Regions from separate parts of the Glutamicibacter sp. BW80 genome, predicted to be linked through region 2. Evidence: riboswitches for the same ligand, from Rfam matches in the RefSeq annotation. Region 2 holds a riboswitch; each other region holds the start of a gene.

Region 1 (5,642 bases), on a different contig from region 2:
GCTTTTAAGGGAACTCCCGTACAGACCATTGGTGAACTGCCAGCCGTAGGCTCGCAGGCTCCAGCATTCACCCTCACCGACACCGGCCTTGCAGATGTCACCAGCGAGTCGCTGGCTGGCCGCCGCGTAGTCCTGAACATCTTCCCATCAGTTGATACCGGTGTCTGCGCTGCCAGCGTTCGCCGTTTCAACGAACTGGCTGCCGGCCTGGAAAACACCACCGTAGTGTGCGTTTCCGCTGACCTGCCATTCGCCTTGGGCCGCTTCTGCGGTGCAGAGAACATCGAAAATGTGACCGCTGCTTCCGTGTTCCGCTCGGACTTTGGCTCGGACTACGGCGTGACCCAGGTAGATGGGCCACTAGCGGGCCTCTTGGAACGTTCCGTCGTCGTCTTGGACGAGACCGGCAAGGTCGTTTACACCCAGATCGTTCCGGAAATCACCACCGAGCCAGATTACGATGCTGCAATTGCAGCTCTGAGCTAGTCGCTTGTTCGCATCGATAATGATGCGCAGAAAATGCCCACCCGTGCTCGGGTGGGCATTTTGCGTCTAAACAATAAATGGGGTCAATGACTACCGTTTGCTCCACGCATACTTCGGCAGACGTTTATGATCAGAATCGGACGTAAAACATCGAATGAGATCTCGCTTATTCGGCGAGTTGCGGGTTTGGCTGATTGGTTAAGCAGTCTTACTAGCTTTTAGGAAGTGAGTAGGGGCGATCGAAACCGATAAATCTCGCCCCTGCAATTCATTAACGATGAAGCTTAGCGAGCTTGAAAAGCCGTTGACATCAATCTGTTCCTGAACAGTCCCACCTTCAGGAGTGCAAATGACTTTGATCTTTCCCTGATCCTGGTGCTTGTCATCCTGCCATACCACGGTGGACGAGGTGTCTTCGCCTTTGCATCGAAGTACCGCCGAATATTGGCCACCATTCAGTGGAATTCCAACTGAGACAGTTTGGATCTTTTCTTCGATGGTCGTTTTGGTCGCCGCAATTTCATTTTTTTGCATCGGCACTAGCGACGGTCCTGTTGATGGTGTGGAGATTTCTGATTTGCCAACGGAGCAACCTGTGAATGAGAGGGCAAGTGCAACGATTGTTGCGAAAATTAGAGTGCTTTTTGATCTCAAGATTAATTCCTTGTTAGGCAGCAACTACTCGGAACTGGATTCCCGTAGGAGAAATTGCAGTCCCTGATCCGCTCGAAGTTTTGAATCCCGCAGTGTACTGCCGCCATTTGAAGATGTAGAAAGTGCTTTGTGGGCGAGCAACATACATTTGACGTGAGTTCATTTTAGACGACGCGGAAGACAAAATTGTAGTTAGCGAGCTTTGGACCGTGAAGTTCGTATTTGCGTTGAATGCTTTGATGCCCACACCTCCACCTGCAGACAAGCTAGCTGAGGCGGTGACTGAACGCGACAAATTGCCTTTCCCGCCTTTTCCTCCGATGCCACAGGACGACTCACTCGCACTCTTTTTGTTCAGCTTGCTGGTGGTCTCAACTTCAGGTTGTCGCAGGTTAGTCATGAGGCTCCTCAGCACGCGCACAGTCAGATCAGCCTATGATCGAAAATGTGAACGCTGAACAAATTGAGCAGACAGCAACCCGCAAAACTCTCAGGTTTGAGATCATCTTGGTTCTAGCCCTGTCTTTGGGGCAGAGCGCGGTGTATTCACTGATTAGTTTCGCCGACAAGGTGAGCCGTGCGCCGTTGCGCGACCAGACCACGTCGATGAATAATCCGTTAAACACGCGCGAATACTTCGACCTGTCCTATCAGTTGCTGGATATTTTCTTCGCACTGATCCCGGTTCTTCTCGCACTGTATTTGATGCACCGCACCCTGGACCGAAGCGTGAAGGATGTAGGGTTCGACTTCCGCCGTCCGGGTAAAGATCTGTTACTTGGGGCCGGATTGTTTCTTGCCATGGGCCTTGGAACCCTGGGCGTATATGCCGCAGGCCGTGCCTTGGGAGTAACCACCGCGTTGTCCACGGCTAATCTTGGTGACTATTGGTGGAGCGTGCCGGTGCTGCTGCTTTCTGCCGTACGCCACGCGGTGCTTGAAGAAGTGATCATGCTCGGTTTCCTGTTTACCTACGGTAAGAAGCTGAACCTGGGACCGTGGACGCTGATTCTCGGATCTGCGCTGATCCGCGGTAGCTACCACCTCTACCAAGGCGTCGGCCCGATGCTGGGAAACATAGCCATGGGTGTGATTTTCGGTTGGATTTACCAGAAATATGGGCGAGTGATGCCGTTGGTGATCGCGCACTTCTTGTTGGACGCAGTGGGATTTGTCGGGTTCATGCTCTTCGGCCCCGCTATCGGTATCGGAGGCTAACCCCACAACGGCAAGCATTGCGCAATGGCAATAAACGACGTTTTCAACGGTACGTTTTACTTATGCAAATCAGTGAACTCAAACTGACCGAAATAGGCGAAGCAACAGCCCTGTGGCGGAGCGTCGAGCTTACGCGGCCATGGAATGATCCGGAGGCAGATGCACGTAAAACACTGGAGAATCAGAGCTCTACGATTCTTGCGGGACCTCATGAGCAAAGACTGGTAGCTACAGCCATGGTTGGGTTCGACGGACACCGAGGCTGGCTATATTACGTGGCGGTCCAACCCGGCATGCAGGGCCAGGGGTTTGGACAGGAGATTATGGGGGCAGCGTCGCGTTGGCTTGCTGAACAAGGGGTGCCCAAAGTACAGCTCATGGTGCGTACCGAGAACACTGATGTGATCGGATTTTACGAGCGGCTAGGCTACGAAGCTCAAGAAGTGGTGGTCCTAGGCAAAAGGCTTGGATAGTTGGAACGACAAAGGGTAGGCGAGGACGTTGCCGTCCGCACCTACCCTTTATTTCGACGTTCTTTGTTATAGCGTGACCAAACCATTGTCGGTTTCAAAGGTGACCGACAAGATGCCCGGAGTGCCGTTGGGTGCTTCGTATTCCATGCTCACCGCGCCAAGATTGACGTTCTCTGGCTGGCCTAGCCAGTCTAGGACGCGGTCGCGGGAACCAGCGATAGTGATGCTTTGAATCGCACCTACAGGCTCTAGAGCCTTCGAAGGGTGCAGATCCTCCGTTCCTGCGTCCCAGCGAAGCAAATACGGAACCTGCGGATCAGCGATGAGCCCCTTGATTCCAACTTGCTGCCAGGTGAGTTCGCGGCCGTCTGGGAACTTGCGGTTTCCCGGAACAGATTTACGTCCCAGCCGCTCTTCGGCGCTGGAGAGGTCTTCAACGGAAACGCACCATCCCATCCAGCCGCCGCCAAGCTCGGAGCGGGCTCGTACTGCCTGCCCAAACGGTGCTTTGTCGCTGGAAGGGTGGTTTAGAACTTCAACAACTTCTAGGTACTGGTTGTGCTTGAGCGGGAAAATTACATTCCGCGTTCCAAAACGCGGATGTACGCCCCCCTTGACGAATTCCAGGCCCAAAGCCTTGGAGATTCTTTCGGCGGTTGGCATGAGCCCATCGGGGCCACATGCGTAACTAACGTGATCTAGCCTCATCATGTGCCCCATCATGTCACTATGTGATCTCAGTCTCGACTTAGGCGACCCTAAGTGGTAATGGTGGGATCGAACAGTCTGCATAAATTTCTTCATTAAAGATCTATATGACCGATTGAGTCACGTTAAGCTATCTCATATTGCCAAATTCTTCGGCTATCGGGCAGACTTGAGTCAGGTCATGAGTCCCAGTAACAAGCCCCGGCTTACTGGGCGGCAACCCTCCGCCGCGGTGGGGTGCCCCGGGTGAAGACCTGGCCCTCGACGCACCAAGCGTTGAGGACAAGCGCGGGTTACCCCCTTCGAAAGCTCCTCGACGAGGAATTTGCCGTCGGTGTGTTTTTGAGTGGTGTACCCCCATAGTCGACAAACAATATGGAGGAAACCATGAGTAACAACTGGTCTTTTGAAACACGTCAGATCCATTCCGGGCAGCAACCAGATCCGGTCACCGGTGCGCGTGCCCTGCCGATTTTCCAAACCACGTCTTTTGTTTTCCCGAACGCCGAGAGCGCCGCGGCTCGCTTCGCACTGCAGGAGCTGGAGCCGATTTACACCCGTATCGGTAATCCAACGCAGGAAGCGGTCGAAAACCGTATCGCGGATCTTGAAGGCGGCGTCGGCGCACTGCTGGTCGCCTCGGGGCAGGCAGCAACCACCCTCGCAATTCTCAACTTGGCTCAGTCTGGAGACCACTTGGTGGCCAGCCCGAGCCTCTACGGTGGAACGCAGAACCTGCTCAAGCACACGCTGCGCAAGCTCGGTATCGAGGTCACCTTCGTGGCGGATCCAGACAACTTGGATCAGTGGCGTGCAGCGGTGAAGCCAAATACCAAGGCCTTCTTCGGTGAAGTCGTCTCCAACCCGCGCCAAGACATTTTGGACATCGAGGGAGTCTCACAGATTGCCCATGAGGTCGGGGTTCCACTGCTGGTTGATAACACCTTGGCAACCCCATATCTGATCCGCCCCATCGAGTGGGGCGCGGATATCGTCATCCACTCGGCCACCAAGTACCTCGGTGGTCACGGCACCGCCATTGCCGGCGTAATCGTGGACTCGGGCAAATTTGATTTTGCGAAGGATCCGGAACGTTTCCCGGACTTCAACACCCCCGATGAGTCCTACAACGGTTTGGTGTTCGCCCGCGATCTGGGCGTTGATGGCATCCTTGGTGCCAATCTTGCCTACATTCTGAAGGCTCGCGTGCAGTTGCTCCGCGATCTGGGCGCGGCTGTCGCACCGTTTAATGCTTTCCTTATTGCTCAAGGTCTGGAGACTTTGTCTCTGCGTATCGAGCGTCACGTGCAAAACGCGAAGGAAGTAGCCGTCTGGCTTGAAAGCCAGGAGCAGGTTGAAAAGGTCGCTTACGCTGGCCTGCCTTCCTCGCCGTGGTTTGAACGCGGACAGAAGTACTCGGCAAACGGTGTCGGCGCGATTATTGCCTTCGATATTGCTGGTGGACTCGAAGCTGGCAAGGCTTTTGTGGATGCGCTGGAGCTGCATTCACATGTGGCCAACCTCGGTGACGTTCGTTCGCTCGTCATCCACCCGGCGTCGACCACCCACGCGCAATTGACCGAAGACGAACGTCTGGCCGCCGGTGTGCGTCCGGGCCTCGTTCGGTTGAGTGTGGGACTTGAAAACATCAAGGATATTCTCGCTGATCTGCAACTTGGTTTTGCTGCCACTAAGCAGCTCTCTCACCAGGAATTGCAGGAAACCCTTTAGGCATGGCATCCATAGTGACTACCGAAGAAACTCTGCCATCGCAGGAACTTACCGACGGGCAAGACGGCATTTTGCGTCGTGCGTTCGTGGGGGAGTACACCTTCGAAACCGGTGGCTACCTACCGCAGATCGAGTTGGCCTACGAAACATGGGGCCAGCTTAACGCGGAGGGGACCAACGCGGTGCTGGTGAAGCACGCGTTGACCGGTGATGCGCACGTATCGCGCGGAGATTCGCAGACCCCGGGCTGGTGGGAAGATTTTGTCGGCCCCGGGCTAACTGTTGATACCGACAAGTATTTTGTCGTGGCCATCAACATCATCGGTGGTTGCAATGGGTCCACCGGACCTAGTTCGCCAGATGAGCACGGCA
Region 2 (5,642 bases):
GATGGCCTGCGTCGCGGCGGTCATCAGCGCCAGGCCCCGGGCCAGCTGGCCCAGGGCCTCTGCGGTGCTGCGGGAGTTGTCCATGGCCCCAGTGTGCGCGGTGGTTAAAGCTGCAGTGCGGGTTCTCTCGCCGGCTGTGGACAAGTGGTGCGTGCCGGGCCGGCGGCGTTACGCGCGGCGGCCAACCCGCGGGAAAGATCCGCGATGAGGTCCTCGGGTTCCTCGATGCCCACCGAAAGGCGGACCAGGTTGGCCGGGATTTCCAGCTCGGTGCCGATCAGCGAGGCATGGGTCATTTCGCGCGGGTAGCAGACCAGGGATTCCACCCCGCCCAGGGAGACCGAGAGCTGGAAGTACTCCATGGATTCGGCGAATGCGCGCGCGGCGGGTTCGTCGGTGAGCTGCAACGAGACGATGCCGCCAAAACCCCGCTGCTGACGCGCCGCAAGCTCATGGCCGGGATGGGATTCCAACCCGGGGTAATAGACCCGCGTCACCTCAGGCTGGCTATCAAGCCAGCGTGCCAGCTTAGCTGCGGAGGCGCAGTGGCGTTCCATGCGCAATCCCAAGGTCTTCAGGCCGCGTGCGGCCAGGTAGGAATCCTGCGGGCCGGCCACCGCGCCGCCGGCGAATTGCTGGAAGCCGACGGCTTCGGCCAGCGCCTGGCCACGGAAGAGGTGCTCGGCGACGATCACCGCGCCGCCGAGCACATCCGAGTGTCCCCCGATGTACTTGGTGGTGGAGTGGACCACCGCGTGGGCCCCGAAGTCCAAAGGCCGCTGCAGGTAGGGAGTGGCGAAGGTGTTGTCCACTACCAGCAGGGCGCCGTGCTCGCGGGCGATGTCCGCCCAGCCGGCAAGATCGGCGATGCCCAGCAGCGGGTTGGAGGGAGTCTCCACCCAAAGCAGCGCGGTGTTCGGGCGCACCGCTGCGCGCACCGAGTCCAGGTTGGTGATATCCACCGCAGAAGAGGTGATGCCCCATTTGCTGTGCAATTTGGAGATCAGCCGGTTGGTGCCGCCGTAGCCGTCGGCGCCAAGGACGATGTGATCGCCGGGTTCGAGGACCGCACGCAGCAGTGCGTCTTCGGCGGCGATGCCCGAGGCGAAGGCGAACCCCGCGGCTCCGCCTTCCAGGGCGGTGAGCTGCGCTTCGAAGCCATCGCGGGTCGGGTTCGAGCCGCGGGAGTATTCGTGCCCGGAGCGCAAGACGTTGATTCCGTCCTGGATGAACGTGCTGGTTTGGTAGATCGGTGGGACCACGGCTCCGGTGTGCGGGTCTTTATGCTGGCCGGCGTGTACGGCGAGGGTGTTGAAGCCGCTCATGATGCTCCTTGGGTTTGCGGGGCCAGGGCCCGGTTTAGTGCGCCGTCCAGCGCTTGGGTGAGGTCGGCGAGCAGATCGGCGGGGTCTTCAAGCCCCACCGAAATGCGCAGGGTGGAGGTGTTCAGGCCCGCGGCGAGAAGTTGCTCCGCGGAGAGCCGGCAGTGCGTCATGGTGGCCGGGTGGGCGACCATGGTGCGGGTATCGCCCACATTTGCGGCCAGGGAAATCAGCTGCAGCCCGTCGATCACCGGGGACACCAGCGAGGGGTGGGCCAGTTCGATGGCCAGCACGCAACCGGTGCCCTTGGGCGTGAGCTTTTTGGCCAGCTCGTGGCTCGGGTGGGCCGGCAGCGAAGGGTGGTGGATGGCCGCAATGCCCGGGTGATCTGCAAGTTCCTGGATCAGGGTGCTCACGCTGCGCTGCACGTGTGCGGCACGTACCGGCAAGGTTTCGATGCCGGTCAGAATGCCTTGGGCGCTGGCCGGGGCCAAGGCCGGCCCCAGGTCGTGCAGGAATTTGGAGCGGACCAGCATGGCGTAGGCGGCCGATCCGTGGCGTTCAAGCAGCGAGGCATTGTTCAGCCGCACTCGCGGGGCGGCGATTTGCGGCCAGCGGGTGGAATCCGAGAAATCGAACTTCCCCGAGTCCACGACCACGCCGCCGAGCACCGAGCCGTGTCCGGCTAGCCCCTTGGTGGCCGAGTGCACCACAATGTCGGCGCCAAAATCCAGCGGGCGAATATTCAGCGGGGTGGCCAGCGTATTGTCGACGACCACCGGAATGTTGTGCTCGTGCCCGATCGCCGAGATAGCGGGCAGGTCCGCCACGGTGCACAGCGGGTTGGAGACGGACTCCAGGAAGAACGCCCGGGTGTCTTCTTCGATGGCCCCGGCCCAAGCTGCGGGGTCGGCCTGGTCGACAAAGCTGACCCGGATGCCGAAGTCGGAAAAGGTGTCGGTGAACAGGTCCACGGTGCCGCCGTACAGCGAGGAGGAAACCACGATGTGCTTAGGACCCTGGGTCAGGGCAAGCAGCGAGAGCGCAACGGCCGACTGCCCCGAGGCGGTGGCTACCGCTTGGGCTCCGCCTTCAAGGGCGGCCACCCGCTGTTCCAGGATGGCCACGGTGGGGTTGCCGGTGCGTGAATAGGTGAAGCCGGACTGGCGCAACGCGAATTTTTCGATCGCTTCTGCGTGCGATTCGAACTGGTACGCTGCGCAATTGTGCAGTGGCGGCAGCATCGGGCGGAAATCTCCGCTCGGACGATACCCTGCATGGACCGCGTCGGTTCCTTGGCGTTGGCTCATAGCTCCTTCTCGTTTCTGATCCACGAGAGAGTGCACCGAACACCCGGCGACATACCGCCCCTCGGCCGACCTGAGGCCACAACGGTACGAAGCATGGCGCCTTATGGCACGTTCGGAACTGCTCCATCGTTCCTGGCATTAGCACCTTTCGGTTTCCCGATGGTTGCTGCGACGTCTACGAGCCAGATCTCTCGGTCGCTCTTGATGGGTTGTTGTTCTTCCATGGTTGGACATCGGCATCCGGCGGCGCAAACGACGCCCACACCCGCGCTTCATACAGGGGCACCTGGCTTCACATCCCGCGCCAGTCCCGTAATGGGGCCCGGCCCGCAGTCCCTTTGTGACGCGCGGCAACCGCCAGAATCCTTGAAGAGCCAGGGTTTTGCGCAACTATTATGTCGCCGGCGGTCCGCCAAATGACACGGTGTTACGTCTTGGGGCCCGGGGATTCAGTCCAGGAGCTCAACTCCGAAGCTTGAGACGACCGAGCGCACCTCGTCCAGATAGCGCCGCGCTTGCTCGGTCAGCGGAATCGCTGCATGGTCGATCCAGCCGATCTCGATGCGCTCATCGACATCCAGCGGGATGGCGACGATGGACGGGTCCAGCTCGTCGCTGATGATGCCCGTGGAGATGGTGTACCCGCCCAGGCCGATCATCAGGTTGAAAATCGTCGCGCGGTCCGAAACCTGGATTTCGCGCTTGCTGGAGCTGGTGGAGAGCACTTCCTCGGCGAAGTAGAACGAGTTGTTCGCACCCTGGTCGAAGGTCAAGCGCGGCAGGTCTTCGAGTTCCTCGAGCGTCACCCGCGCCCGGGAGGCCAGCGGGTTGCTGCGCGAAATGAAGATGTGCGGATCGGCGAGGAACAGGGGGTGGAATACGAGCCGGGACTCGCGCAGCAGCTTGTCGATGACCTTCCGGTTGAAGTCGTTGCGATAGAGGATGCCGATGTCGCTGCGCAGGGTGCGCACGTCCTCGATGATCTGTTCGGTGCGGGTCTCGCGCAGCGAGAATTGATATTCCTCGGCCCCGCTGGCCTGAACCATCCTGACAAACGCATCCACCGAGAAGGAATAGTGCTGCGTGGAGACGCCGAGCAGGCGACGGACCGAGGGACGCCCGAGGTAGCGATGCTCAAGCAGCTCCACCTGCTCCAGAACCTGCCGGGCATAACCAAGGAATTCTGCTCCCTCGGCGGTGAGCGTCACTCCCCTGGCCGAGCGGACCAGCAAGGTGCGTCCCACGCGGGCTTCGAGCTCCTTCATCGCCGCCGACATGCTCGGCTGTGCGACGTAAATTAGGTCAGCCGCCGCGGAGATCGACCCCTCGCTGGCGACCGCAATGAAATAGCGCAACTGCTGCAGTGTCAAACCACTCGTCCCCTGAACCATAGTGCGAGTCTATACGAATCCATAGTTATATCGAGTTACCTGATATCCTCGATCTCACTGCATGATGGACGCATCGACTTACTTTCGGCCGGCCCAGGCCACTGAGCACCAGATAGGCCACCATGGCAGACGCGTTCACCTTCAGCATCAGCACCACCAAATTCGACGAAGACTACACCCCCTGTGCGAGCTCACGAGTCACGACAAACTTCGCCAACCTGGCCCGCGGGGAAAACCGCCAGGAGAACCTGCGCAACGCTCTGACGATGATCAACCGCCGCTTTAATTCCCTGGCTCACTGGGACAATCCTCAGGGCGATCGTTATGAACTCGAGCTGGAGATCATCTCCGCCAATGTGCACTTCGACTCGGCGAACGCAGCGGAGCAGTTCCCGCTGCTTGAAGTCTTAGACACCACCATCGTGGACCGAGCCACCAGCACCCGCAGCCACGGCATGGTGGGCAATAATTTCTCTTCCTATGTGCGCGATTACGACTTCAGCGTGGTGCTTCCGGCGGCCGGCAACGGCTCCGGTGCCCCTAAATTGCCTGAAGATTTTGGCGAACTTCATGGCCAGCTCTTCCAGCACTTCCTGGATTCGCAGGCTTATCGTCAGCGCTTTGCGCAACTACCCGTGGTCTGCATCAGCGTCTCCACTTCCAAAACCTACTACCGCACGGGCAACAGCCACCCGGTCCTCGGCTTGGAATACCAGCAGGATGAGAACTCCCTGACCGATGCGTACTTCGGCAAGATGGGGCTGCGCGTGCGCTATTTCATGCCACCGGGCGCCGTCGCTCCGCTGGCGTTCTACTTCCGTGGCGACTTGCTCAACGATTACACCAATCTGCAGCTGATCAGCACCATCGCCACCATGGAGACCTTCCAGAAGATCTACCGCCCCGAGATTTACAACGCAAGCTCCGCTGCACCGGCCGTCTATCGCCCAAGCTTGGGGGCACAGGATTTCGCCCCGACCAGGATCTCCTACGACCGCGAAGAGCGCACCCGGCTCGGCGCAGTGCAGGGCAAGTACACCGCGGAGCACTTCATCACCCCGAACCGCGAATTGCTGGACCAGTGGGCCGCCACTTGCCCCGCTCCCGTCGCCTGAGAACCGAAAGACACACGATGACATCAAAGCTACTTCCCACCTCCATTGTCGGCAGCCTGCCCAAGCCTTCCTGGCTGGCGAAGCCCGAAACCCTCTGGTCTGATTGGAAGCTGGAAGGCGCGCAGCTGCGCGAAGGCAAGCAGGACGCCATGCGCGCAGCGGTGCTGGAGCAGACCCGGCGCGGCATCGACATCATCAGCGACGGCGAGCAGACCCGCCAGCACTTCGTCACCACCTTCATCGAGCACCTGACCGGGGTCGATTTTGAAAAGCGCGAAACGGTGCGCATCCGCAACCGCTACGACGCGAGCGTGCCGACCGTGGTCGGTGCGGTGCGGCGTGAGAAGCCGGTGTTCGTTGAGGACGCGAAGTTCCTGCGCTCGTGCACCGACCGCCAGATCAAGTGGACCCTTCCCGGCCCGATGACCATGGTCGACACGCTGTATGACGCGCACTACCGAAGCCGCGAGAAACTGGCCTGGGAGTTCGCGGCCATCCTCAACC
Region 3 (5,642 bases), on a different contig from region 2:
CACCGCGGGAAGCTGCACGGTGCGCAGCAGCTTCAGGCCGTTCAGTCCGAACGCGCGCGCGGCTTCGATGAGCTGGCGGTCCACGTGGCGCAGGGCCAAGGCAACGGTGGTGAACACCGGGAAGAATGCGCCGATGATGACCAGCGTGACCTTGGAGTCCTCGCCCATCTTCATCCACAGGATGAGCAGCGGAACCCAGGCCAGCGAAGGCACGGCGCGCAGCGCCCCGATGCTCAGGCCGAGCAGTGCGTCGGCGAGCCGGGACAGTCCGACCAGCGCGCCGAACAGCAGGCCGAGCAGCGAGCCGAAGAAGAATCCGAGCAGTACACGCTGGGTCGAAATGCCCACATGTTTGCCCAGCTCGCCGCCTTCGAGCAGTTCGCCGGCCGCGGCCACCACGGCCGCCGGAGTCGGCAAGGACCACGGCGCGACGATGCCGGTGGTCGTCACCACCTGCCAGGTGAGCAAGACGATGAGCGGCAGGATCAGCGCGAGCAGCCAGTGCGGTAGCTTCAGAAGCCTGGCGCCAAGGCTTTCGCGTGCCTGCACCGGCGTGCTGGCTTGCTGGGTTTGGTTCGCTGAAGACATGTTGCTTATTCCCCGGCGATCTTCGTCGCGTCGGCCTGGGCAGCGAACTGCTCATCCACCAGGGATTCCAGCGCTTGATCGACTGCGTCCTGGGTGGAGACGTCCTTGTTGGCCACGAAGGTAGGTCCGATATTGCGCAGCACCGAAATGAAATCCTCACCCGGCACGGTGTCCACGTCGAGGTTCGAGCGTTCCTCGATCACCTGGGTGGCGACCGGGGCCTCCAGACCTGCAACCTCGGCCAGAATGCTCGCCGTTTCACCAGGATTGGCGGCGGCCCATCCGCGAGCCTTCTCGTAGGAGTCCACCACCAGCTGGGCGAGTTCGGGGCTTTCCTCGATGAAATCTTCGCGGGCATTCAACGCGCCATAGGTGTTGAAGTCCAAGTTACGGTAGAGCAGCTTCGCGCCGTCCTGTTCGGCATCGGCCATGATCGGATCCAGGCCGCTCCAGGCATCGACCGAACCGTTGACCAGCGCGGTGCGCCCATCGGCGTGCTGCACGTTCTGCAAGGTGATGTCCGAATCGCTCAGACCGGCTTCGGCCAAGGATTGCAGCAAGAAGAAGTAGGGGTCGGTGCCCTTGGTGGCCGCGACCTGTTTGCCCTCAAGGTCCTTGACCGACTTGATATCCGAGTCCTCGTTCACCACTAGGGCGGACCATTCGGGCTGCGAATACAGCGAGATGGTCTTGATAGGTGAGCCGTTGGAGCGGGCCAGCAGTGCTGCCGAACCGGCGGTGGATCCCACATCCACGGCATCGGCGCGCAGCGCCTCGTTGGCCTTGTTCGAGCCGGCCGACTGGATCCATTCGACGCTGACCCCTTGTTCCTTAGCGGCGGCGTCCAGCCACCCCTTTTCTTTCAGGACCAGGCTCAGCGGATTGTAGGTGGCGAAGTCGATGGACAGCGTCTGGCCGTCGGCTGCGGCGTTCTCGCCCGCGCATCCGGTCAGCACCAGGGCCGAAATGCCAAGCGTTGCTACGGATAGTGCGGCGCGACGGGAAAAACGATTCGAGAGCATGGAAAATCCTTGATTTGTGCGAAGGGAAGGCCCGCGGGACCAAATGAGTGCGGTAGAAAGTGCTAGTGGTTCGTCGGATCAACGCCGAGCAGGCTCAGCAGCGCTGTGCGGTGGGCGACGAATTCGCTGCTCGTATGGCTGCGCGGGTGCGCCGCGGACAGGACTCGATCCTCGATCACAGTCGCCGAGGCCTGGCCCTCGGGTCGGCCCAGCACGACGATGCGGTCGGCGAGAGTCAGCGCCTCATCGACGTCGTGGGTCACCAGCAGCACGGTAGTCGGGAAAGACTTATGGATGGCCAGCAGCAGATCCTGCATTTTCATTCGGGTCAGCGCATCGAGCGCACCAAAGGGTTCGTCGAGAAGCAGGACGCCCGGGCGCCGGGCCAACGCGCGAGCAAGCGAAACCCGCTGAGCCATGCCCCCGGAAATTTCACGTGGGCGCAGATCTGCTGCGTGGCTCAAGCCGGTCAGCTCCAGCAGCTCGGCGATCAGCTGGCGCCCGGATTGCTTGTCGGTTCCCGGCGCAAGGCCGATGGACACGTTGTCTCGGACCGAGCGCCAAGGCAATAGCCGTGGTTCCTGGAATGCAACGGCGCACCGCTCATCTATCCCCGTCACGGCGCGGCTTCCGATGACCACCGACCCGGTGGAGGGGCGGTCCAGGCCGGAGGCCGCCCGCAAGAGAGTGGATTTGCCGCAACCGCTTGCGCCGAGAATTGCAACAATCTGGCCCGCTTCGAGGCGCAGATTCACGTCGCGAAGCACCGTGTTGCTTTCCTTCTTGGCGGTGAAAGTACGCGATAGCTCGAGGAACTCCACGTCGAGCGCCGTTGCGCTTTGGACGGTCTCGGGCAAGGCAAAGGCTGTAGTCATTTTCATCTCCATCGTTCCTGGCGGTAGCACCGGACACCGTTTGGTTTATTAACCGTGTGTGGTGGTTGCTGCGGCGTCACAGAGCCAGATCTCTTAGCCGCTCGGGATGGTTACACGACTATTACAGGCCTTCGAACGATTTCAATGCAAATCTTTCGTAACATGAAAAATATTCGATAGATGCGTCACATCATCGTGATGTTTCGATTTTTATTTCATCAATCGCGTATTTGGCCGAAAAATCGCTAAACGCTAGGTATTGCGTTCGACCTCGCTAGGCAAGTGCTGTCCTTGATGCATTTCAATCTCCATCCGCACACGACGAAATGTGACTAACCGGGTTGATGGCGATGTAAACCTCAGGCTACAAATGATTACGAACCATCCAGAGCGACCGAGAGATCTGGCTCGTCGACGTCGCAGCAACCACCCACCAAATATTGGCGCGGGACGGTGCTACAGCCAGGACCGATGGAAAGAATTGAGGACTTCCGATGTCATTTGGCGATCCCGCTGGCGACTTTAATGCGCTCAGCGACCCGTCTATTGCGGGTAGCGCGGTGGGGCTTGACGACCTTCCACAAGAACTTCCTACCCGGCAGCTGCTGAAGATCACCCCGGGCCCCGGCGCTGACGAGCAGTATGAACGGCTTGCCGGCATTTTCCGTCCGGTATTCGCGCAGATCGCCTCGGGTGCAAGAGAACGCGACCGGCAGCGGATCCTGCCATTTGAACAGGTTGGCTTGCTGAACCGCGAGCGCTTCGGTGCGCTGCGCCTGCCGGTCGCCGACGGCGGCCACGGGGCACGCTTGAGCGATGTCTTCCGGCTGCTCATCGAATTAGCCGAGGCGGACTCGCATGTGGCCCAGCTATGGCGCGCGCATATTGCCTTCGTGGAAAACGCGGTGCGCCTGGAAGATGCGCAGCTCCGCAGCAAATGGGTTGCCCGGATCAGCTCCGGGCAGATCGTGGGCAACGCCTACACCGAGGAAGGCGGCAACGCCCTCGGGTTGCTCAACACCAAGGTCACCGAGGAGGGGTCGCGCTGGCTGGTCAACGGGCGGAAGTTCTATTGCACCGGCACCATCTTCGCCGACTGGACCACCGTAGCGGTGGCGCACCCGCAACTCCCAGGGCGCCAGATCGCGGTAGTTTCCACCCAGCACAGCGGCGTGAAAATCCTCGATGACTGGGACGGTTTCGGCCAACAGCTCACCGGTACCGGCAGCACCGAATTCCACGAAGTTCCGGTGGACACCTTCATGCCGGAGGACCCCACGGATCCGGAAGCCGCGATCTTCCAACTCGTGCTCATGGCGGTACAGGCCGGAATCGGACGCGCGGCACTGAACGACCTGCGCTCCTCGGTGCAGGCGCGTACCCGCAGTTTCAGCACCGGCACCGGAGTTCCGGTGCACCGCGAACCGCAGGTATTGCAGCTCGTCGGCGAGGTCTCCGCCGAAATCTTCGCCGCGGAGTCCGTGGTCATGGGCGCGGTGCTGGAGGTCGAATCAGCCATGGCAGATGCGAACCTGAATGCCGAGGAGCGCTTTGCCGTGTGCGAACTGGCGGCCAACCGCGCCCAGACGATCGTGCAGCCGCTGGTCATCGGTGCGACCAGCAAGCTCTTCGACGCGCTGGGTGCATCCTCCACCCGCAATAGCTGCAATATGGACCGCCACTGGCGCAACGCCCGCACCATCGCGACGCACAATCCGGCGATCTACAAGGCGCGCATCGTGGGGGACTACGAGATCAACGGCGTGCAGCCCCAACGGCTGTCCGTCACCGGCACGGTAACCGGAGCAAACCGGTTCTCCGGCAGCTAGGCAACACTCTTCGAACACTGATTTTTAGACTTACCAGATTTCTTCTATGGATAGGGGCACACCAATGAGCGAGAACAAGCGCGAAATCCTTTTTAACGCCTTTGATATGAACTGCGTAGTGCACCAGTCGCCGGGCCTCTGGCGCCACCCGGATGACAAGGCGTCGACCTACAACACCCTGGGCTACTGGACCCACCTGGCCAAGGTGCTGGAAAAGGGCAAATTCGACGGGCTGTTCCTCGCCGACGTGCTGGGCACCTACGACGTCTACAAGGGCACCAACGAAACTCCGCTGCGCAGCGGTGCACAGGCGCCGGTCAACGACCCGATGATGCTCGTCTCCGCGATGGCCGCGGTCACCGAGAACCTCGGCTTCGGCGTCACCGCGGGTACCGCCTATGAGCACCCTTATGCCTTCGCGCGCCGCCTGGCCACCCTGGACCACCTGACCAATGGCCGCGTGGGCTGGAATGTGGTCACCGGCTACCTGCCGTCGGCCGCCCGAAACATGGGCCAAGAAGACCAGATGGAGCACGACGAGCGCTACAACCACGCCGATGAGTACCTCGAAGTGGTCTACAAGCTGCTCGAAGGCTCGTGGGAAGAGGACGCGGTGCAGAACAACAAGGAATCCGGCGTCTACACCGACCATTCCAAGGTGCACCCGATCAATCACGAGGGCAAGTACTTCAAGGTTCCAGGCATCGCCATCACCGAGCCAAGCACGCAGCGCACCCCGGTGATCTACCAGGCCGGCGCCTCCAAGCGCGGCACCGAATTCGCCGCGTCGAACGCCGAAGCGATCTTCGTGAATTGCCCAACGCGAGATTTGCTCAAAGAAGCGGTCGCCAAAATCCGCGACGCTGCCGAAGCCGCAGGCCGTGGCCGCCACGACATCAAGATCTTCGCCATGCAGACCATCATCACCGCCGAAACTTCGGAACTTGCCCAGGCAAAGTTCGAGGACTACAGCTCCTACGTGGATATCGACGGCGCGCTGGCATTGCTTTCGGGTTGGACCGGCATCGACATGTCCGCTTACGGACCGGATGACGTGATTGGCGACGACGTGAAGTCCAACGCCATCCAGTCCTCGGTGGAAACCTTCAAGAAGGCCAGCGGTGATACCGGCAAGCCATGGACCATCCGCCAGCTGGCCGAATGGATCGGCGTGGGCGGATTCGGTCCGGTCTCCGTCGGTTCCGGTGCCGAGGTTGCCGAGAAGCTCATCGATTGGGTTGAATACACCGACGTAGATGGCTTCAACCTGGCCTATGCTGTCACCCCAGGTACCTTCGAGGACGTCGTCGAGTACGTGGTTCCCGAGC
Region 4 (5,642 bases), on a different contig from region 2:
GTCCTGCACCGTGACCGCCTGCAGCACCAGCTGGCCCAGGCCGGCGCGGGCAAAAACCGTCTCGGTGATGACGGAACCGGCGAGCAGCGTGCCGATGGTGATCCCGGCAATGGATAGCGCCGCCGGTGCGGCGTTTTTCAGCGTGTGCCGGTAGAAGATCCACGCCTCGCTGGCGCCCTTGGCCCGCAAGACGTCGACGAAGGGCTGAGTGTTCACCTCGTGCACGCTCTTGATCAGCACCTGGGCGATGGGTGCGCTGAGGTGGATGGCCAGAACGAGGATCGGCACCGCCAGCGAGAGGAACGAGCCGTCCGGGAACAGCGACATCACCCCGAGCTGCACCGCGAGCACCTGAAGCAGCACCAGTCCGAGCCAAAACACCGGGATGGAAATCATCAGCGGTGGCAGATTCAGCAGGGCGTTGCGGACCCGGGTGCGGCGCGACAGGCTGGCGGCGGCGGTCAGCGCGACCGCCAGCACCAGCGCCAGGGCGAAGGCGCTCCCGGCGAGCACCAGCGTGGAGCCGATGACCTCGCCGATACGGGTGGACACCGCCGAGCCGGAGGACAGGGAATAGCCCAGGTCCCCGGTCAGCAGCGCACCGAGCTGGGTGAAGTACTGCACGATCAGCGGCTGGTCATAGCCGTAGTAGGCCTTCATCTGCGCGATCGTTGCCGGATCCGCAGACGAGTCGGCCGAGAGGAAGATCGTGACCGGGTCGTTCGGCAGGGCCTGCACCGCGAGGAAGACCGCGGTGTAGGCCAGCAGGATCACCAGCAGTGCCTGACCGATGCGTTGAGCGATGTATCCACCCATGATGAGTTCCTTTAGCCGTTGCTCTTCCAGGCGCCCTGGAAGATTGGTGCGGTGCCGGAGGTGAAGTCGATGTGCGCGTCCTTGTTGGCGCCGTACACCTGCACTTCGTCCCACAACACGAGGGTCAGTGCCTTGTCCAGTACCAGCGCGCGCTGCTCCTCGCCGACGAGCTTCAGATGCTCTTCTTCGGTGGTCGCCGCCTGCTCGCGGGTGAACAATTCGTTCAGTTCCTTGTCGGCGTTCAACGTCTGGTTATTTGTCGCCGGCGCGTAGACCGGCCCCAGGCCGCCGTAGGCGAACTGGCGGGTTCCGAAGAATTCGATCTGGTCATCGACCATGGCTTTGGTCAAAAATGAATTGTCCGCAGCACGGTTGACCAGCTGCACTCCGATCTCCCGCCATTGCTGTTCGATCAGCTCGAAGGCTGGCTTGATGACCACGGAGTTATTCGAGCTGGCCACCGTGATTTCAAGCTTCTTGCCGTCCTTCTCACGGATCCCGTCCGCGCCAACGCTCCAGCCGGCTTCTTCAAGCAAGGCCTTGGACTTCTCCGGGTCATAGCCGAGCTCGGCAGACAGGTCCACGAAGCCCGGTGCCTGGTGGTTGAGGATCGAACCTGCGAGCACGTAGCTGTCCGAGAGGACCGTGTCCTTCAGCGCCTGGCGGTCGATTCCCGCCTGCAACGCCTGGCGCACCTTGGTCTCGGCCAGCTTGCCCGAACCGATTCGAATCGCGGCATGGTTGGTCGTCAGGTCCACGCCCTGGGCGGCGAAGATCTGCCCGCCTCCGGCGCTGAGCACCTCTTCGTCAACGGGCTGCAGTCCGCGGACCAAATCGACCTGGCCGGACTGCGCCGCGCCGGCCCGGTGGGCAACTTCTGGCAGGTACTTGACGACCAGCTTTTCAAGGTACGCGTCGCCCTGGTTTGCTGCGGTTTCCGGGGCCCAGGCGTAGTCATCGCGGCTGGTGAAGACGACCTCTTCATCTGGCTTTTCGGATTCGAAGACGAACGGTCCGGAACCGACGATCTGCGATATTGCGGTTTGCCCTGCATTGTCCAGTTCCAGGGTGCCCGGGGATACCAGCCCGGCGGTCACCGAGGAGGTGGAGCGCAGGAAATTCGCATCCGGGCGTTTCAAGGTCACCTTGACCTGGTCCTCGCCGACGACCGCGGAGCCCTTGTAGGCTGAAAAGTCGACGTTCGGTTGAATCTGCGCGGATTTCACGCCTAAGCCCAGCGCGTCCAGATTTTCCTTGACTGCTTCGGCATCCAGGGCCGTGCCGTCCGAGAAGGTGACGCCATCACGAATGGTGAAGGTGAATTCGGTCTGTGCCTCATTGGCGGTGAACTCGGAGGCGATCCAGCCTACGAGCTTGCCGGACTCGGTATCAAAATAGGTCAACCGGTCCAGCACCGAGTTCAGCACATTCGCCTTCTCGTAGAAGCGAGCGGCCTGGGTCTGCCAGTTGTTGATCGGGGTTACCTCGGCAAAGGTGAAGGTTCCGCCCGTTACCGGCGTGCCTGCTTCCGCGGAAGCTGCCGGCTCGGAGCTCCCCGCGGTGGATGCGCTGTTGCCGCCGCAGGCGGTCAGCGCAAGACCTAGAACTGCGAGTAGTGCCGCGGCCTTCAGGCTCAGTGGTGTGTTGCGCATTTTCTGGTGTTCCTCTCGGTAAGTTCCCGAGGATTACGCCGAAATCCCGATCCTGCCGCGGTATTGCGGGGCGGGAAGAAGGCAGACTTCTCCCCTGTGCGGACCGTTGCGAAATCTAGCAATCTCCATCGGTCCTGGCCTTAGCACCGCTCCCTGCCGGGATGGTTGCTGCAACGTCAACGAGCCAGGTCTCTCGGTCGCTCTGGATGGTTATCATTCGGTGTCTTTGCCGAACAATTTAAGTCTGCGCGCGCAGGTGCGGTGTGACCAACCATGACGTTATATGCGCGTCACGAAGTCATCCCAATACACACTTTGGGACTAATACAGGCCCTGAAGCCGGTCACTAATCGTCATAAGTCAGTTCGTGACGCTGCTGAAAAGATTTCCTTGACAGCAGTATCCCCGGCCCCGCGTGATCAAGGGTGGATTTGCTCGCTCGCCAACGAAACATTCGGGATAAAAGCGAACGGCCAGCCCGAACCTCTCTGGTTCAGGCTGGCCGTTCGCATAGTTCCAGTGAGCGGCCCTACTCGGCGGATACCGGAGTCAGCACTCCTTGGACCAACGGATCCTCGGTGTTCTTCAGGTATTCCTGCAGTCTTGGATCGGAGAACACCTCGATTAGCTTGGCTGCATCGGCAGTTTTGGAGAACTCGGTGCCGAAGATCAGCTTGGAGGCGAAGGTTCTAGGCGGTTCCGGGAACAGGATTCCCTTGTCGCGGCCGACCTTTCCGGCATCGAACTGCGACACGTATCCGATGGCTGCATCCACATCGTCTAGCATGCGCGGCATGGCGAGGAGGTCTGCTTCCTTCAGCTCGAAGCCGCGCGGGTTGTCAACCACGTCGGCCATCTTCGCGGTACGCGGTTCGATGTCGGGGTTCAGGCCGAGCAGTCCCTCGCGCTCCAGGAGCCAGAGCGCTTGCCCCTGGTTGGCGACGTCGTTAGGCAGGAGCAGCGTCGACCCCTCGGGGAGAACCTCGACCGATTCGTAGCGGGTGGAATACAGACCGAAGCCCCATTGGTACAGTTCAACGGTTGGCGTCAATTCCACGCCGGCGGCTTCTGCCGATTGCCGCATGTACCACTCATGTTCAAAGATGGTCGCGTCGAACTGCCCTTCGGCCACGGCGCGGTTCGCCTGGATTGGATCCTGAAGCCCAATGGGTTCTATCTCGATTCCATAATCCGGCGCGATGGTCTCGGCCACGAATTTCAGGATCTTCTCTTCCCCGGCCATTGCCGGTTCAAAATGGACCTTGAAATTCGTTTTGCCGGGCTCGGTGGACGCGAGCGCTGGAGCGGACTTTTGCTGAACCAGCAACGCGCCAAGGACGAGCGCCACAATGGTCGCGCATGCCGCGATGGTCCAAGGCAGTTTCGCGGTGTTTTTACGCAGAGTGAAGCCATGGTCATGGCCTTTGGGTGAAGTCGTCATGTTCTTCTCGTTTGTTCTAGGGCGCTTAGGGGCGGGCCAGCGCGCGGGCGATGCGATCGCCGAGGAATTGGACTGCTTGCACGGTCAGAATGAGCGCAAGGATCGTGGCAAGCATGACATTCATGTCGAACCGCTGATAGCCGTAGGTGACCGCCAGATAGCCGATGCCGCCGGCCCCGATGGTTCCCGCGATGGCCGAATACTCGACCATCGAGATGGTGTTCAGCGTGACGGCGGAGGCCAGGGCGGGCAGCGCCTCACGGATCTGGGTTGCCCCGATGATCTGCAGCGGCGATCCACCGGTCACCAGCCCGACGGCCAGGTTCTCCTTAGGCAGATCATTGAGCGCGTTCTGCACGAGCCGCGCGAAGAAGGGAATGCCCGCAATGGTCATCGGCACCACTGCTGCCCAAATGCCGATGGTGGTTCCGGTCACCCATTTGGTGAATGGAATAATCGCCGCCATCAAGACCAGGAACGGCAATGAGCGTCCCATGTTGACGAACCAGCTCAGTGCCGCATGGCTCTTGTCGTGCGGAAAGAGACCCTGCCGGTCGGTGTTGAACAGCGCCAAACCCATGATGCCGCCAAAAATGATCACCAAGACCATCACGATGCCGACCATTGCCCAGGTCTGTCCATAGGCAGGAAGCATCAGGGCGGGCAGTTCGTTCCATGGGGTGTCGGTACCGACCGCTGCGCTTTCGGTTGGGATTCTCATACCGCCACCTCGATGCGTTCCGCGCGGTCGGCCACACTCGCGAGGAGCTGCTGGGATCGTGGCGTGGCGCGCAATCCCCATCCAGCCAAGACGGCAATAGCTCGTTCTGCGGCAATGCCCGCGAGACCGATTTCAACGCGGCCCAGCGTTCCCTCGTGGTGTGCTTCCACGGAGCCACCGAGCAGCGCGACCCGCGCGCCATGTTCGGTTCCCAGCCGGGATATCCAGGCTGGGTCCACATTTGCCGCCTGGTAGGCCACGGTCAGCGTGAAGTCGTAGCCGGCGGGCACCAGATCGGGGCGCAATGGCAGAAGCTTTGAACCGGTCACCGATCCCGGATCCGCTACCAGGCCTCGAAGTTCGCCGTACTCGGCGATTCGACCGCCATCGAGTTGCGCGACGCGGTCGGCGATATGGCGCACCACATCCATCTCGTGGGTGATCAAGATAATCGCCAAGCCCAAGTCGGTGCGCAGGGAATCAAGCAGTTCCAGCACCTGCGTGGTGGATTCCGGGTCGAGCCCCGAGGTTGCTTCATCGGAGAGCAGCAGACGCGGACGCAGCGCCAGCGCTCGGGCAATGCCCACGCGTTGGCGTTGGCCACCGGAAAGTTCTCCGGGGTACGAATTTGCCCAATCCGCCAGACCTACGCGATTCAGGAGTTCGGCGACCCGGTTTTCCATCTCGTGGTGGACTACTCCCAGGTTTCGCAGCGGCAACGCAACGTTTTCGGCTACCGTCATGCGGCGCAAAAGGGCCGAGTTCTGGAAGATCGTGCCGATGGCACGACGTTCGGCGCATAGTTCTTTGCCAGAGAGCACCGACAAGTCCTTGCCTTCTACCAGGATCTGACCGCTGCTGGGCTTTTCCAACAGCGAGATGCAATGGGACAAGGTGGACTTCCCGGCGCCTGAGGGCCCAACCACCGCGGTGATTGTCCCCGATTGAACGTCCAGGTCGATCCCCTTGAGGACCTCCACACGGCCCTGGGCCGTTTCGTAGTGCTTATGCA

What was found. Region 2 has a riboswitch for S-adenosylmethionine ahead of CIK76_RS18035 (aminotransferase class I/II-fold pyridoxal phosphate-dependent enzyme). Riboswitches for the same ligand answer to the same signal wherever they lie in the genome.
Region 1: it holds a riboswitch for S-adenosylmethionine, as region 2 does, so the genes downstream of both, CIK76_RS13960 (bifunctional o-acetylhomoserine/o-acetylserine sulfhydrylase) here and CIK76_RS18035 (aminotransferase class I/II-fold pyridoxal phosphate-dependent enzyme) in region 2, are expected to answer to the same signal.
Region 3: it holds a riboswitch for S-adenosylmethionine, as region 2 does, so the genes downstream of both, CIK76_RS09355 (acyl-CoA dehydrogenase) here and CIK76_RS18035 (aminotransferase class I/II-fold pyridoxal phosphate-dependent enzyme) in region 2, are expected to answer to the same signal.
Region 4: it holds a riboswitch for S-adenosylmethionine, as region 2 does, so the genes downstream of both, CIK76_RS09320 (ABC transporter substrate-binding protein) here and CIK76_RS18035 (aminotransferase class I/II-fold pyridoxal phosphate-dependent enzyme) in region 2, are expected to answer to the same signal.

The regions. Positions count from the first base shown of each region.
Region 1 is NZ_NRGV01000050.1:142,577-148,218, reverse strand. Features, by position in the region: gene tpx (thiol peroxidase) at 1-486, shown strand, start outside; gene CIK76_RS13980 (hypothetical protein) at 685-1,140, opposite strand; gene CIK76_RS19115 (hypothetical protein) at 1,154-1,540, opposite strand; gene CIK76_RS13975 (type II CAAX endopeptidase family protein) at 1,576-2,358, shown strand; gene CIK76_RS13970 (GNAT family acetyltransferase) at 2,421-2,831, shown strand; gene CIK76_RS13965 (VOC family protein) at 2,898-3,542, opposite strand; SAM riboswitch class IV at 3,717-3,834, shown strand; gene CIK76_RS13960 (bifunctional o-acetylhomoserine/o-acetylserine sulfhydrylase) at 3,915-5,270, shown strand; gene CIK76_RS13955 (homoserine O-acetyltransferase) at 5,273-5,642, shown strand, end outside.
Region 2 is NZ_NRGV01000075.1:30,171-35,812, forward strand. Features, by position in the region: gene CIK76_RS18025 (HNH endonuclease) at 1-84, opposite strand, end outside; gene CIK76_RS18030 (cystathionine gamma-synthase) at 105-1,325, opposite strand; gene CIK76_RS18035 (aminotransferase class I/II-fold pyridoxal phosphate-dependent enzyme) at 1,322-2,632, opposite strand; SAM riboswitch class I at 2,753-2,843, opposite strand; gene CIK76_RS18040 (LysR family transcriptional regulator) at 3,082-4,023, opposite strand; gene CIK76_RS18045 (DUF1852 domain-containing protein) at 4,146-5,138, shown strand; gene CIK76_RS18050 (methionine synthase) at 5,156-5,642, shown strand, end outside.
Region 3 is NZ_NRGV01000031.1:220,497-226,138, reverse strand. Features, by position in the region: gene CIK76_RS09370 (ABC transporter permease) at 1-588, opposite strand, end outside; gene CIK76_RS09365 (aliphatic sulfonate ABC transporter substrate-binding protein) at 594-1,610, opposite strand; gene CIK76_RS09360 (ABC transporter ATP-binding protein) at 1,673-2,485, opposite strand; SAM riboswitch class I at 2,491-2,598, opposite strand; SAM riboswitch class I at 2,864-2,963, shown strand; gene CIK76_RS09355 (acyl-CoA dehydrogenase) at 2,980-4,314, shown strand; gene CIK76_RS09350 (LLM class flavin-dependent oxidoreductase) at 4,379-5,642, shown strand, end outside.
Region 4 is NZ_NRGV01000031.1:211,514-217,155, forward strand. Features, by position in the region: gene CIK76_RS09315 (ABC transporter permease) at 1-816, opposite strand, end outside; gene CIK76_RS09320 (ABC transporter substrate-binding protein) at 828-2,468, opposite strand; SAM riboswitch class I at 2,591-2,681, opposite strand; gene CIK76_RS09325 (MetQ/NlpA family ABC transporter substrate-binding protein) at 2,998-3,909, opposite strand; gene CIK76_RS09330 (methionine ABC transporter permease) at 3,935-4,630, opposite strand; gene CIK76_RS09335 (methionine ABC transporter ATP-binding protein) at 4,627-5,642, opposite strand, start outside.